DNA from 3 places in the Pseudomonas sp. Ors-4-3C genome. Region 3 is predicted to be linked to each of the others. Evidence: predicted binding sites of a transcription regulator. Region 3 holds the regulator's gene; each other region holds the start of a gene.
The links. Region 3 encodes FliA, which starts transcription of late flagellar genes. Its sites were predicted from a motif close to CTAAAGTTTNNNNNNNNNNNGCCGNTAA; they were not measured.
Positions count from the first base shown of each region.

Region 1: ACVHNU_RS01975 (methyl-accepting chemotaxis protein) is a predicted target of FliA. The motif match lies at 2,190-2,217, and genes of this name have one in related genera.
Region 2: flgM (flagellar biosynthesis anti-sigma factor FlgM) is a predicted target of FliA. The motif match lies at 2,400-2,427, and genes of this name have one in related genera.

Region 1 is NZ_CM146900.1:436,895-441,710, reverse strand. It holds gene ACVHNU_RS01980 (chemotaxis protein CheW) at 1-326, opposite strand, end outside; gene ACVHNU_RS01975 (methyl-accepting chemotaxis protein) at 326-1,948, opposite strand; gene ACVHNU_RS01970 (tellurite resistance TerB family protein) at 2,315-3,037, opposite strand; gene ACVHNU_RS01965 (LysR family transcriptional regulator) at 3,214-4,128, shown strand; gene ACVHNU_RS01960 (gamma-aminobutyraldehyde dehydrogenase) at 4,259-4,816, shown strand, end outside.
Region 2 is NZ_CM146900.1:3,918,397-3,923,212, forward strand. It holds gene cheR (protein-glutamate O-methyltransferase CheR) at 1-480, opposite strand, end outside; gene ACVHNU_RS17635 (chemotaxis protein CheV) at 527-1,459, opposite strand; gene flgA (flagellar basal body P-ring formation chaperone FlgA) at 1,542-2,303, shown strand; gene flgM (flagellar biosynthesis anti-sigma factor FlgM) at 2,463-2,789, shown strand; gene ACVHNU_RS17650 (flagella synthesis protein FlgN) at 2,838-3,305, shown strand; gene ACVHNU_RS17655 (flagellar brake protein) at 3,398-4,144, shown strand; gene ACVHNU_RS17660 (MFS transporter) at 4,374-4,816, opposite strand, start outside.
Region 3 is NZ_CM146900.1:979,418-984,233, forward strand. It holds gene flhA (flagellar biosynthesis protein FlhA) at 1-379, shown strand, start outside; gene flhF (flagellar biosynthesis protein FlhF) at 391-1,731, shown strand; gene fleN (flagellar synthesis regulator FleN) at 1,845-2,675, shown strand; gene fliA (RNA polymerase sigma factor FliA) at 2,672-3,412, shown strand; gene ACVHNU_RS04580 (chemotaxis response regulator CheY) at 3,579-3,950, shown strand; gene ACVHNU_RS04585 (protein phosphatase CheZ) at 3,969-4,757, shown strand; gene ACVHNU_RS04590 (chemotaxis protein CheA) at 4,793-4,816, shown strand, end outside.

The sequences.
Region 1 (4,816 bases), 540 kb from region 3:
TCAAGGATCAGCCCGAGCCAGCGCGGCGGCTGCCGTTCATCCGGACGGTAATGCACCAGCACCAGCCGCGTACTGGTGCGCGCCTCGGCAGGCTGGCCGAAGGTCAGCGCACTGAGGTCGAGCGCCGGTACCACCGTACCGCGATAGGCAAACACCCCGGCGACCCAGCCCGGTGCCTGGGCAATCGGCTTCAACGGCAGGCGCGGCAGCACTTCCGCCACCTCGGTGGCGCGCAAGGCGTAACGTTCGTTGCCGATGCGAAACAGCAGGAACAACGCCTGCTTCGCCACTGGCGCAGCGCTGCGTTTGGCGGTGATTTCGCTCATCAGACTTTGAATCGCGAAACGCCGCTGCGCAGCCCGACGGCCACCTGGCTCAGTTCGTCAATGGCGAAACTGGCCTGACGCAACGACTCGACGGTCTGGCTGCTGGCATCGCCCAACTGCACCAGCGCGTGGTTGATCTGCTCGGCACCGGTGGCCTGGGCCTGCATGCCTTCGTTGACCATCAACACCCGCGGCGCCAGCGCCTGCACCTGATGGATGATCTGCGACAGCTGCTCGCCGACCTGCTGCACTTCGGACATGCCACGACGCACTTCTTCGGAGAACTTGTCCATGCCCATCACGCCGGCGGACACCGCCGACTGGATCTCGCGGACCATTTGTTCGATGTCGTAAGTGGCGACGGCGGTCTGATCCGCCAGACGCCGCACTTCGGTGGCGACCACGGCAAAACCGCGACCGTATTCACCGGCCTTCTCGGCCTCGATGGCGGCGTTGAGCGACAGCAGGTTGGTCTGGTCGGCGACTTTTACGATGGTCACCACCACCTGATTGATGTTGCCGGCCTTCTCGTTGAGGATCGCCAGTTTGGCGTTGACCAGATCGGCCGCGCCCATCACCGAGTGCATGGTGTCTTCCATCCGCGCCAGACCTTGCTGGCCGGAACCGGCGAGCACCGAGGCCTGATCGGCAGCGGTAGACACCTCGGTCATGGTGCGCACCAGATCCCGCGAGGTGGCGGCGATCTCCCGCGAGGTCGCGCCGATCTCGGTGGTGGTGGCCGCAGTTTCGGTAGCGGTGGCCTGTTGCTGTTTGGAAGTGGCGGCGATTTCGGTCACCGACGTGGTCACCTGCACCGAGGAGCGCTGGGCCTGGGACACCAGCGAAGTCAGCTCGGCCATCATGTCGTTGAAACCGGTTTCCACAGCGCCGAACTCGTCTTTGCGGTCGAGGTTCAGACGGCTGCTCAGGTCGCCGGTACGCATGATTTCGAGGATCTTCACGATGCGGTTCATCGGCGCCATGATCGCGCGCATCAGCAGCAGACCGCAGGCACCGGCCGCCAGCACCGCCACCAGCAGCGAGACGAACATGCTGACCTTGGCCGCTGCCACCGCTTCGTCGATGTTGGCCATGGCCTGATCGGCAACCTTCTTGTTCTCGCCGATGATGTCATTGAGTTTCATGCGGCCGGTGTACCACGCCGGGGTCAGCTTCTCGGTGAACAGCTTGACCGCTTCGGCTTCCAGGTTGCGCTTGTGCAAGTCGAGCACCTGATCCTGGATCTGCATGTAGACGTCGTGGTCTTTCTCGAACGCGGCGAACTCGACCCGGTCTTCATCGGTGGTGACGGTGTTGCGGTAGTTGGCCATCTGCTCTTGCAGGCGCGTCTCGAACGCCTTGTAGTCCGCCGCGTCTTCGCTGCTGATGCCCTGCCCTTCCTTGAGGCCGAGCAGTTCCTGGGTCTGCAGATAGCTGTCGACCCAGGCGCCACGAATCATCGAGCTGTAATAGACGCCGGGCACCGCGTCGTCACGCACACTGCTTTCACTGGCTTCGATCTTCAGCAAGCGTGAATACGAAACAACGACCATCAGCAACATGATGGCGATAATCACCGCAAAGCTCGCCAAAATGCGTTGGCGCAACGTCCAGTTCTTCACAGTGAGTCCTCGTGCCTAAGTCGAAATGCGGGGAGTATAGCCGAGGGCGGTGTTTCATTTATAAGACGCTTTTTAACCCTCGGGCCGGCCCGACGTGGTTCGCGGGAAGGCTCTGGGGTGGGACTGTCCGACAATCCCGGGCTGCCGTGCCAGCGATGGAATGGCAAAAAGGGGCGATGGATCGGCCATTGCTGTTGTTGTGAGGCTGGAAACGCAATCGCGAGCAGGCTCACTCCTACACATTTCGGCGTCCAGTCCAAAACCTTGTAGGAGCTGCGGCACGCTGCGATCTTTTGATTTTTAAAGCCAACATCAAAAGATCGCAGCGTGCCGCAGCTCCTACATGAGTACCGTGTTCAGGTAGTTCTATAGCGACGCCTGTCGTACCTGTTTCTCCAGCTCTACCTTCAACCCCGGCTCCAGCTTCAGTTGCTTCGCCAACTCTTCCAGATAGGCCTTTTCCATAAAGCTTTCCTCATCCACCAGCATCACACTGGCGATGTACATCTCCGCGGCCATTTCCGGCGTACTGGCGGCGCGGGCGACATCGGCTGGGTCGAGGGGTTTGTTGAGTTCGGCGTGCAGCCAGTGTTGCAGTTCCTGATCGTTGTCGAGTCGGGTGAATTCGCCTTCGATCAACTGGCGCTCGCGGTCGTCGATGTGGCCGTCAGCTTTGGCCGCTGCAACGAGGGCTTTGAGAATCGCCTGGCTGTGTTGCTCGGCTTGCGCGGGTGGCAGTCGATCCAGCGTCTGCGGTTCGGTTTGTGGCGCGGTGCCTTTTTGCGCGTTCCAGTTGCCGTAAGCCTTATAGGCCAGCACACCAAGGGCAGCGAGGCCACCGTAGACCGCAACTTTACCGCCGACCTTGCGGGCCTTTTTGCTGCCGAGCAGCAGGCCCATCGCCCCGGCAGCCAACGCGCCACCGCCCGCCCCCGAGAGCAGGCCACCCAGCGCACCAGCGCCTGAAGTGCCACCGAGCAAACCGCCCAGCCCGCCAGCCGCCGGTTTGTTCTGCGCGCTACCGGCCTTGTTCTGCAACAGATCCTGGCCGGACTTGAGTAGTTGATCGAGCAATCCACGGGTGTTCATGTTCCGCCTCCAAAACAGGGGTTATCCGGATCTATCAGGCCCTCAGCCTAGTTCGAAAGTGCCCCGGCCCTGCCTGCGAGTGTGCTTCCAGATGTTGCTCCGCCGGCAACAGCCCTTCGTGAAAATAGATATACACTCCAGCCAATCTATAAAACCGCCCACCGGGTACCCTGCTCATGATGACCCTGCGTCAGATCCGTCACTTCATCGCGGTGGCCGAGACCGGCTCGATTTCCGCGGCTGCGCAAACCGCGTTCATTTCCCAATCGACCCTGACCCTGGCGATTCAGCAACTGGAAGAGGAAATCGGCGTCAGCCTGTTCAGCCGCCACGCCAAGGGCATGACCCTGACTCACCAGGGCCACCAGTTCCTGCGGCAGGCGCACCTGATTCTGGCCACGGTGGATAACGCCAAGCGCAGCCTGCAACAAAGCACCGATCAGGTTGCCGGACAGTTGATCGTCGGCGTGACCAGCCTGGTCGCCGGTTACTACCTCGCCGATCTGCTCACCCGCTTTCAGCGCGCCTACCCCAATGTCGAAATCCGCGTGATGGAGGACGAGCGCCCCTACATCGAGCACCTGTTGGTCAGCGGCGAAATCGATGTCGGCGTGCTGATCCTCTCCAACCTCGAAGACCGCCACGCCTTGCAGACCGAAGTGCTGACCCATTCGCCGCACCGTCTGTGGCTGCCGGCCCAGCATCCATTGCTGGAACACGACAGCATCAACCTCGCCGACGTCGCTCGCGAACCGTTGATTCAACTGAACGTCGACGAGATGGATCGCAACGCCCAGCGCCTGTGGCGCGGTGCCGGCCTGCAACCGAAGATCACCCTGCGCACTGCATCGACCGAAGCCGTGCGAAGCCTTGTCGCAGCAGGTCTGGGCGTATCGATTCAACCGGACATGACTTACCGCCCGTGGTCACTGGAGGGCGACATCATTGAAGCGCGGCCGATTGCCGACCTCAACCAGACCCTCGATGTCGGTCTGGCCTGGCGCCGCGGTACTGCACGTCCCGCTCTGGTCGACCCGTTTTTGACTGTGGCCCGCGAACAGCCGCACGGCGGACGCAAGCCATCTATTTAATCGAATGCCACCTTCAGTATTTAGAATTTGTCGACCTCGGAGCCGCGCACTAGTCTTGCAGCATCTATAAGACGGTCGGCTCCCGGGCACGGGAGCAGCAATGACCACACAAGAAAAGAGATCGCGGAAAATGGCTGGCGTGCAGACCCCGATGTGTACCGCGTTGTTGATCGACGGCGAACTGGTCGCCGGGCAAGGTTTTGTCGAACCGATCCTCAACCCGGCCACCGGTGAAATCCTCACCCACATCGCCGAGGCCAGCACCGAGCAGGTCGAAGCCGCGATCCTCGCCGCTCACCGCGCCTTCACAGAATGGTCACGGACCACGCCACAGCAACGCTCGAACCTGCTGCTGGACATCGCCAACGCGGTGGAAAAACACGCCGACTACCTCGCCCGTCTCGAAGCGCTGAACTGCGGCAAGCCGCTGCACCTGGCGCGGCAGGACGATCTGACCGCCACCGTCGACGTGTTCCGCTTCTTTGCCGGCGCCGTGCGCTGCCAGACCGGTCAGCTCAGCGGTGAATACCTGCCGGGTTACACCAGCATGGTGCGCCGCGATCCGATTGGCGTGGTGGCGTCGATTGCGCCGTGGAACTACCCGATCATGATGGCCGCGTGGAAAATCGCCCCGGCCCTCGCCGCCGGCAACACCCTGGTGTTCAAGCCATCCGAACACACGCCGCTG
Region 2 (4,816 bases), 2.9 Mb from region 3:
GTCGTACTCGCCGGTCTTGCAGTTGTTCAGCATGCTGCCGGACAGGTCGGTGGCAACGATCTGCACACCCATCTTCAACTGACCGAGGTTGCTGCGCTCGAACTCATCGATCGACATCGACAGCGAATACGGCTCCTGACCGGACGAGCACGCCGCCGACCAGATCCGCAGACGCTGGTTGGGACTGGCCTTGATCGCCTCGGGCAGCACCTTGTTCTTCAAGACTTCAAACGGATAGGTGTCACGAAACCACAGGGTTTCGTTGGTCGTCATGGCATCGACCACCTGCTCGCGCAAACCGCTGCGCGGCTGGGTCTGGATGCGCTGTACCAGCTCACCCAGGGACTTGATGCCTTGCTGCTCCATCAGTTTGTTGAGACGGCTCGAGACCAGGTACTGCTTGTTTTCACCGAGCAAAATGCCACAGGCTTTTTCCAGGAAGACCCGGAACTGTTCGAAATCCAAATTACCCGTAGACAATGATGCCGCCTCTTAAATCGTGTTGACCGCCAGGGGCAGAAGGCCCCTAGCTGATATCTGCTGCTTTGATCCGGTCGACTACCCGGGATGCCAGGTCATCAGGACGGAATTTGGCCAGGAAGTCATCGGCACCGACTTTCTTGACCATCGCCTGATTGAAAACCCCCGACAACGAAGTATGCAGGATGATATGAAGCTTTTGCATGCGCGGGTCGCTGCGGATCTCCGCCGTCAGGGTGTACCCGTCCATCTCCGGCATCTCGATGTCGGAAATCATCATCAGGAACTCTTCTTCCGGCTTCTTGCCCTCATCGACCAGCTTGCGCAGGTAATCCAGCGCCTGCTTGCCGTCGTTCAGCGCCACCACTTCGACACCGACCGTCTGCAGGCAACGCGTGACCTGCTTGCGCGCCACCGACGAGTCGTCGACCGTCAACACCCGCAGCGACAACGCCTTGCTCTGGGTCTCGACATCGACCACACCGACCGAAATCGCTTCCGGCGTCGGCGCGACTTCCGCCAGCACCTTCTCGACGTCGATGATTTCGACTAACTGGTTGTCGACTCGAGTCACAGCGGTCAGGTAATGATCGCGCCCCGTGCCCTTGGGCGGCGGATGGATCTCTTCCCAGTTCATGTTGACGATGCGCTCCACCGAGCGGACCAGGAAACCCTGGGTCTTGGTGTTGTACTCCGTGATGATCACGAACGGATTTTTCTTGTCTTTCAACGCCCCGGAACCGGTCGCCATTGCCAGATCAAGGATCGGAATGGTCGCCCCCCGGATATTCGCCACCCCGCACACGACAGGACTGGACTTGGGCATCAACGTCAGCGACGGGCATTGCAGCACTTCCCGCACCTTGAACACGTTGATTCCGTAGAGCTGTTGACCGTCGAGACGGAACAACAACAGCTCCAGGCGATTCTGCCCTACCAGTTGCGTGCGCTGGTTCACCGAATCCATTACACCAGCCATGCCCAGACTCCTACACCAACGCCAAGTGTTGTTGCGACGCACATTCATTGCTAAACGGCACGGCGCTTGCTTTTTAACTCGTATGAACGCTCAAACGACATTTTTCCGACGCCTGACCTCCCGCACCCGCAAAGCGTTGTGCGCGACGTCTGCCGTCTGCTTGTTTTTCGCTGGCAGCCCTGCCGGTGCTGATACGGTTACCTTGCCTGACATGCTTATCGGCGTCACTCAGGGCTTTCTTGAGTTCACCGTAGAAGACTATCTGGCTACCAGTCAAACCGAAGGCCGCTACGAAATCGAGGTCAACCAGCTCGATCCACGTATGCGCATGCCTATGTGCGACAAGGAATTGACAGCGTCGCTGGAGAGTCCGGCACGTCCGCTGGGCCGGGTCACGGTCAAGGTCCGTTGCGAGGGAAGCTCGCCCTGGACGGTGTTCGTGCCCGCTCAAGTCCGCCTGTTTCGCGAGATTGTCACCACCACCCGACCGCTCAAACGCGCCGGGATTATCGAGCCGCAGGACGTGACCTTGCGTGAACGCGACGTCAGCCAGATCAATCAGGGTTTCCTGACGTCGGTGGATGAAGCCATCGGGCAAAAATTAACCCGACCAACGGTCGCCGATCAGGTCATTACTCTGGTGCATCTGGAACAGGCTGAAGTGGTGCGCAAGGGCGATCAGGTGGTCATCATCGCCCGCAGCGGTACGCTCGCCGTACGCATGCCCGGCGAAGCCTTGGCCAATGGCGGTCTGAAGGAACAGATCCGGGTGAAAAACCTGAACTCCAACCGGGTGATCAAGGCGCAGGTCATCGCGCCGGGCCAAGTGGAAGTGGCCATGTAAAACGCTCACGCAGAAAACTGGCGCCGGCCTCGACGCTTCCCTAAACTGTGCCGAAGCAGGACACGCTTCGACGCATGCAGCTCATTGCAAATGAGCCTAAAGTTTTCCAGGGGATGGCCGAGAACATGGCAAGCGTCCAAATTCCCAGAGGTTTTTAACATGGTCATCGATTTCAGCCGTTTGAACAGCTCCTCGTCACTTACGGGCAGTACACGTACCAGCAACGCCAAGGAAACCGCCGATACCGGCACCTCCGCGCCGCTGAATACCCCGGCCGAAACGGCCAGTACCGTAAAAAGCGGGGAATCGGTACACCTCAGCAATGAGGCTCAACAGTTGCAGAAGGTCACTGACAAGCTGCGCGATCAGCCTGCCGTCGACAAAGCCCGAGTGGCCGAGTTGAAAGCAGCGATTGCCGATGGCAGCTATAAAGTCGACAGCAACCGTGTAGCCAGCAAACTGCTCAACTTCGAAGCCCAGCGCTAGGCTTTTGCCGGCGCCAGGCTTTTGGACGCTTAGAACCCAAGGCCAGCCATGCACGACACTAATTTATTGCAACTGATCACCGACGACTTTGCTCCAGCTCAACAATTGCTGGAGTTATTGCAAACCGAGTCCCTCGCCTTGCACGGTCGCGACATGCCCTTGCTCGAAGATATTCTGGCGCGCAAACAGGCATTGATCATTCTGCTTGAACAGCATGGCCGCAAGCGCAGCGAAATCCTCGCCAGCCTCAATTTGCCGCTCGATCGTCAGGGCCTGGAGCACCTGGCCAGCCAGTCGAGCATTGGCGATCAGTTGCTGTCCCAGAGCGACGTACTGACAGACCTGATTGCCCAGTGCCAGGCGGCCAATGTCAAAAACGGTCAGTCGATCCAGATTCAGCAGGCCACCACGGCCAATCAGCTGAAAATCCTCACCGGGGGCGAGCCACCAGCGTTGTATGACGCCACAGGCACTTTCGCCAAGCCCACCAAGCCGCGTACGCTCAGCCAGGCGTGAGCCATTCGATGTGCCTGCACTATCAACCCGCGAAACATGCTGGCAAAATGCTGGCTAGTCGTAGTCAAATTTTGTCTGGAGATTGAGAAAACGTGCCAAACGCCCTAAGCGCGGATGATACTCCGCAGCCACCAAAGGTGCTGACCACGCCCCTGGAAATCTCCAGCAACCTGCGCCAGCTGCAAGAAAGCCACGATCCGCTGATCATCACCTTTCACGAGCGCAGTCAGCGCTTCCAGAGCTACCTGATCAAGGTTGACCGGGAAACCGCGACGATTGCCCTGGACGAGATGATCCCGCGCGATGGCGAGCGTTTTCTGCTGGCCGGCGAACCGTTCAAGGTCGAAGGCTTCCACGAAGGCGTGCGCATCGCCTGGGAATGCAACGGCACGCTGAACATTGAAGAATCCGAAGGTGACCGTTTCTACACCGGCGAACTGCCGACCGAAGTGGTTTACCACCAGCGCCGCAACGCTTTTCGCGCGGCCCTGAAGCTGACCGATCTGGTCAGCGTTGAACTCGGCGGCGAAAAGCTCAAGGCACCGATCAACGGTAAACTGCTGGATATTTCCGCCACCGGTTGCAAGCTGCGCTTTGAAGGCGACATCACCGACCGCCTGCAACTGGGCCAGGTTTATGACCGCATGATCGCCACCCCGCTGTTCGGCAATCAGCCGACTTCGGTCGAATTGCGTTATCTGCACTTCGAAGAAAAGCTCAACATCACCTTCGCCGGCCTGCGTTTCCACAACATCAGTGGTCAGGCGGCGCGCAACGTCGAGCGCTTCGTTTATCAACTGCAGCGTGAAGCACGCCGGTTCGATAAAGACGATCTGTGATTCGTACAGGCAAATAGAAAGGGCAGCCCCTCGCGGGACTGCCCTTTTTTATGCCAAAAATCTTTCTGCCAGCAACGGACACCTGTGGCGAGGGAGCTTGCTCCCGCTGGGGCGCGAAGCACCCCCACCCTTTATCTGGCAAGCGGTGCCTGCTGCGCAGTCCAGCGGGAGCAAGCTCCCTCGCCACAGTTACAGTGTCTGTCTCTGAACAGCCTTACTCTCACCCGACTCAGGGTCTGGCCCCACTGATGTCCGGTGTCGGTTTATCACCCTCATCAGCCGAATCAGTTTCTGCCACAGCTTCAGGCTGAACCTCGGGCTCCGGCTCCGGCTCCGGCGTAACCGTGGTCTGCATCTGCTCCTGCACCACCTGCTCATCCACTCGCGGGTCGAGTGCTGCCACCAGCGGCGAACTCGACATGCTGTCCGGCATCGCCACGTGATGCAGCGGTGCGTCGTCGACCTGATGCAGATTGGTCACGGCTTTCGGGCGAATGCGCCACACCAGCACCAGCGCAAAGAAACTGAAGAACGCGTACAGACTCTGACTGCCGAACAGCTTCATCAGCACACCCGCCAGCAGCGGGCCGATACTCGCGCCGACACCGTAGGTCACCAGCAACATCGCCGTCAGCGACACCCGGCGATCGCCCTCGACGTGGTCGTTGGAGA
Region 3 (4,816 bases):
GGCCGCAGTACGCGTCGGCGTATCCCGCGCCATCGTTCAAAGCATTGTAGGCACTGACTCCGAGCTGCCTGTGATCACCCTGGAACCAAGGTTGGAACAAATATTGCTCAATAGTCTGCAGAAGGCAGGACAAGGCTCGGAAGAGGGCGTTCTGCTGGAGCCAAGCATGGCCGAGAAGCTGCAGCGTTCGCTCATCGAAGCGGCGCAGCGCCAGGAAATGCAAGGTCAACCGGTGATCCTGTTGGTAGCAGGCCCGATCCGCGCGATGCTCTCGCGTTTCGGCCGTCTCGCAGTCCCAGGGCTGCACGTGCTGGCCTACCAGGAAATTCCGGACAACAAGCAAGTGACCATCGTTGCGACAGTAGGGCCCAACGGCTGAGGTAGTGGTTTATGCAAGTTAAGCGTTTCTTTGCCGCCGATATGCGTCAGGCCATGAAGCTGGTTCGTGATGAGCTGGGCGCTGATGCCGCCATCATTGGCAACCGCCGCATTGCCGGCGGCGTCGAGCTGACGGCGGCGCTGGATTACAAATTGTCGGCGCTGGCGCCACGGGTTCCGAACATGGAACTCGAGGACGAGCTGCGCAAGACCCAGTCGCGCATCGTTACCGCCCAGGCCGAACTGAGCCTGCGTGGCGAAGCCGATGGCAACACCAATCGCCAGTTGTTCGCCGGGCTGCCGTTGACGGCCGGCCTGCCGCTGACCGCTGCCGAGCCGTTGAGCGAACCGACTTACGCCGCCCCGGCGCGTCCGGCGCCGGCGCCTGCCCAGTCGTCCGCCGGCATCGATCCGCGTGCGCTGGATTCGATGCGTTTCGAATTGAACAGTTTGCGTGAGCTGATGGAAGTGCAGCTCGGCACCCTGGCCTGGAATCAGCTGCAAGGCAGCCGTCCGGCACAAGCCAATCTGTATCGCCGTCTGCAACGTATCGGTCTGTCCGGACCGTTGTCGCGCGACCTGCTGGCGATGATCACCGACATCGAAGAACCGCGTCAGGCCTGGCGCATGCTGCTCGCGCACCTGGCGCGAATGATTGCCGTGCCAGAAGTCGAGCCGCTGGAAGAGGGCGGGGTGATTGCCATGGTCGGCCCGGCCGGCATGGGCAAGACCACCACCCTGGCCAAACTCGCGGCGCGCTACGTGCTCAAGTACGGCGCGCAGAATGTCGCGCTGGTCAGCATGGACAGCTTCCGCATCGGCGCCCAGGAACAACTCAAGACCCTGGGGCGGATTCTCAACGTGCCGGTAACGCACGTCGATCCGGGTCAGTCGCTGGTGCAGGCACTCGACCCGCTGCTGCGCAAACGCGTGGTGCTGATCGATACCGCCGGCCTGCAGGCCAGCGATCCGGCACTGCGCATGCAGCTGGAAAGTCTGGCCGGGCGTGGCATCCGTTCAAAAAATTATCTGGTGCTGGCAACCACCAGCCAGAAACAGGTTCTAACCGCCGCTTATCACAGTTACAAGCGTTGCGGGCTTGCCGGCTGCATCCTGACTAAACTGGATGAGACGGCCAGCCTTGGCGAAGTGTTGAGCCTGGCGATCAGTCATGAACTGCCGGTCGCCTACCTGACCGACGGCCCACGGATTCCGGATGATCTGCATCTGCCGCGCCGTCATCAATTGGTCAGTCGCGCCGTCAGCGTGCAAATGCAGGAAGAACCCAGCGAAGAAGCCATGGCTGACATGTTCGCTGATATCTACCACAGCCCGACCAAGCAGGTTGGCTGAGGTAATGAACAGTTTTTGTACCTACATCGATGGTCTGCCATGCATTGTTCCGGTTGAGAACGCGCAGCCAGTAATGTGGCCTCCGTCTATGCAAGACAAGGTAAAGAAATAACATGGGCAGCATGCATCCCGTACAGGTGATCGCGGTGACCGGCGGCAAAGGTGGCGTCGGCAAGACTAACGTGTCAGTGAACTTGTCTCTGGCGCTGGCAGAGCTTGGCCGTCGGGTCATGCTGCTGGACGCCGATCTGGGGCTGGCGAACGTCGACGTTCTGCTGGGACTGACCCCCAAACGCACTTTGGCCGATGTCATCGAAGGCCGCTGTGAGCTGCGCGACGTGCTGTTGCAGGGCCCCGGCGGGATCCGCATCGTGCCGGCCGCTTCCGGCACCCAGAGCATGGTGCACCTGAGCCCGGCACAACACGCCGGTCTGATTCAGGCCTTCAGCGACATCGGCGACAACCTCGATGTGCTGGTGATCGACACCGCTGCGGGTATTGGTGACTCGGTAGTCAGTTTTGTCCGCGCCGCGCAGGAAGTGTTGCTGGTGGTCTGCGACGAGCCGACCTCGATCACCGACGCCTACGCGCTGATCAAACTGCTCAACCGCGACTACGGCATGAACCGCTTCCGCGTCCTCGCCAACATGGCGCAGAGCCCGCAGGAAGGGCGCAACCTGTTCGCCAAGTTGACCAAGGTCACGGATCGCTTCCTCGACGTCGCCTTACAATACGTCGGCGCGGTGCCGTACGACGAAAGCGTGCGCAAGGCAGTGCAGAAGCAGCGAGCGGTCTATGAAGCCTTTCCGCGTTCCAAGTGCGCGCTGGCGTTCAAGGCGATCGCGCAGAAGGTCGATACCTGGCCGCTGCCTGCCAACCCGCGCGGTCACCTGGAGTTTTTCGTCGAGCGCCTCGTGCAGCAAACGGCAGGGCCTGTGCTATGACCGCCAGCGGTATGAACTACTACAAGAAGTCGGCACGTGACGCGCAGTACGAGTTGATCGAGCGTTACGCGCCACTGGTCAAGCGCATTGCCTATCACCTGCTGGCGCGCTTGCCGGCGAGTGTGCAGGTTGAAGACCTGATTCAGGCCGGGATGATCGGCCTGCTCGAAGTCTCGACCAAATACGACGCCAGCAAAGGCGCCAGTTTCGAAACGTATGCGGGCATCCGGATCCGCGGCGCGATGCTCGACGAAGTACGCAAAGGGGACTGGGCGCCACGTTCGGTTCACCGCAACACCCGTATGGTCAGTGACGCAATTCGGGCAATTGAAGCTAAAACCGGCCGTGACGCTAAAGATCACGAGGTTGCGGCCGAACTCCAATTGAGTCTCGACGATTACTACGGGATTTTGAATGACACCCTGGGCAGCCGGCTGTTCAGTTTCGACGACCTGTTGCAGGACGGCGAACACGAAGGGCTGCACGAGGATGGCGCCAGTGCTCATCTTGAGCCGTCACGCGATCTGGAAGATGAACGCTTCCAGGCGGCGCTGGCGGACGCGATTGCCAATTTGCCGGAGCGTGAGCGACTGGTGTTGGCGCTGTACTACGACGAAGAGCTGAACCTCAAGGAGATCGGTGAAGTCCTTGGCGTCAGTGAATCGCGGGTCAGCCAGTTACACAGCCAGTGCGCGGCCCGTTTGCGGGGGCGTTTGGGGGAGTGGCGAGCGCGCTGAAGGCAGTGTGGGGACACTGCGAACGAGGCTGGTGCGGTGATGAACGGCACCGGTCTTGCTCTGTTGTGCTCCAGACAGTCTTCGAGTGCTGCGCCGATTGATTGAAGTGGCGCGTCCAGGTGCTGGGCGCGTTTAAGACTGCTTGGAGGTCGAATTGAACAAAGACATGAAAATCCTCATCGTTGATGACTTCTCAACGATGCGGCGGATCATCAAGAACCTGCTGCGGGATCTTGGGTTCACCAACACCGTCGAGGCCGACGATGGCACTACCGCCATTCCGGTGCTCAACAGCGGCAGCATCGACTTTCTGGTAACGGACTGGAACATGCCGGGCATGACCGGTATCGACTTGCTGCGCCACGTGCGTGCCGATGAAAAACTCAAGCATCTGCCCGTGCTGATGGTGACCGCAGAAGCCAAGCGCGAGCAGATCATCGAGGCTGCTCAGGCCGGTGTGAACGGCTATGTGGTCAAACCTTTCACGGCTCAGGCGTTGAAAGACAAAATCGAGAAGATTTTCGAACGCATCGGCTGATGAACGCGCGGGGGAGCTATGGAGCATAACGAATCTTCACAGGGCGATTTCGAGTCGACCCTGAAAAAACACGCGGTCGAACTGGTCGAAAGCCTTGAAAAAGGCAGGTTCGGCGACGCTGTGCAACTGATCCATGAGCTCAATCAGACCCGTGACCGCGGCCTGTATCAGGAAGTGGGCAAGCTCACACGCGAACTGCACAGTGCGATCGTCAACTTCCATATCGATCCGCACATGCCGCAGGCCGAGGAAGTGTCGCAAATCACCGACGCCACCGAACGCCTGGGCTATGTGGTCAAGCTGACCGAAGCCGCGGCCAACCGCACCATGGATCTGGTGGAAAGCGCCACGCCGGTGGTCAATGGCCTGGCTGAAGAAGCTCAGGCCTTGAGCACCGATTGGGGGCGCTTCATGCGTCGCGAAGTCGGGGCTGAAGAGTTCCGCGAACTGGCGCGCCGGGTCGACGGTTTTCTGTCACGCAGCAGCACGGACAACCGTGCGGTGTCGAGCAACCTGAACGACATCCTGCTGGCTCAGGATTACCAGGACCTCACCGGTCAGGTGATCAAGCGTGTGACCCAGTTGGTCACCGAAGTCGAAAGCAATTTGCTCAAACTCGTACTCATGGCCAGTCAGGTGGACCGCTTTGCGGGCATCGAACACGACCGTGCTGCGATGCTTGCAGAAAAAGATCCACAAAAACATCTCTCGCAGGGTGAAGGTCCGCAGATTCATGCCGATAAACGAGAAGACGTTGTGTCCGGTCAGGACGATGTGGACGATTTGTTATCCAGCCTTGGATTTTGAGTTTAGGTTTTTAGACCTGTAGGAGCACCCCATTAATGAGCTTCGGCGCCGATGAAGAG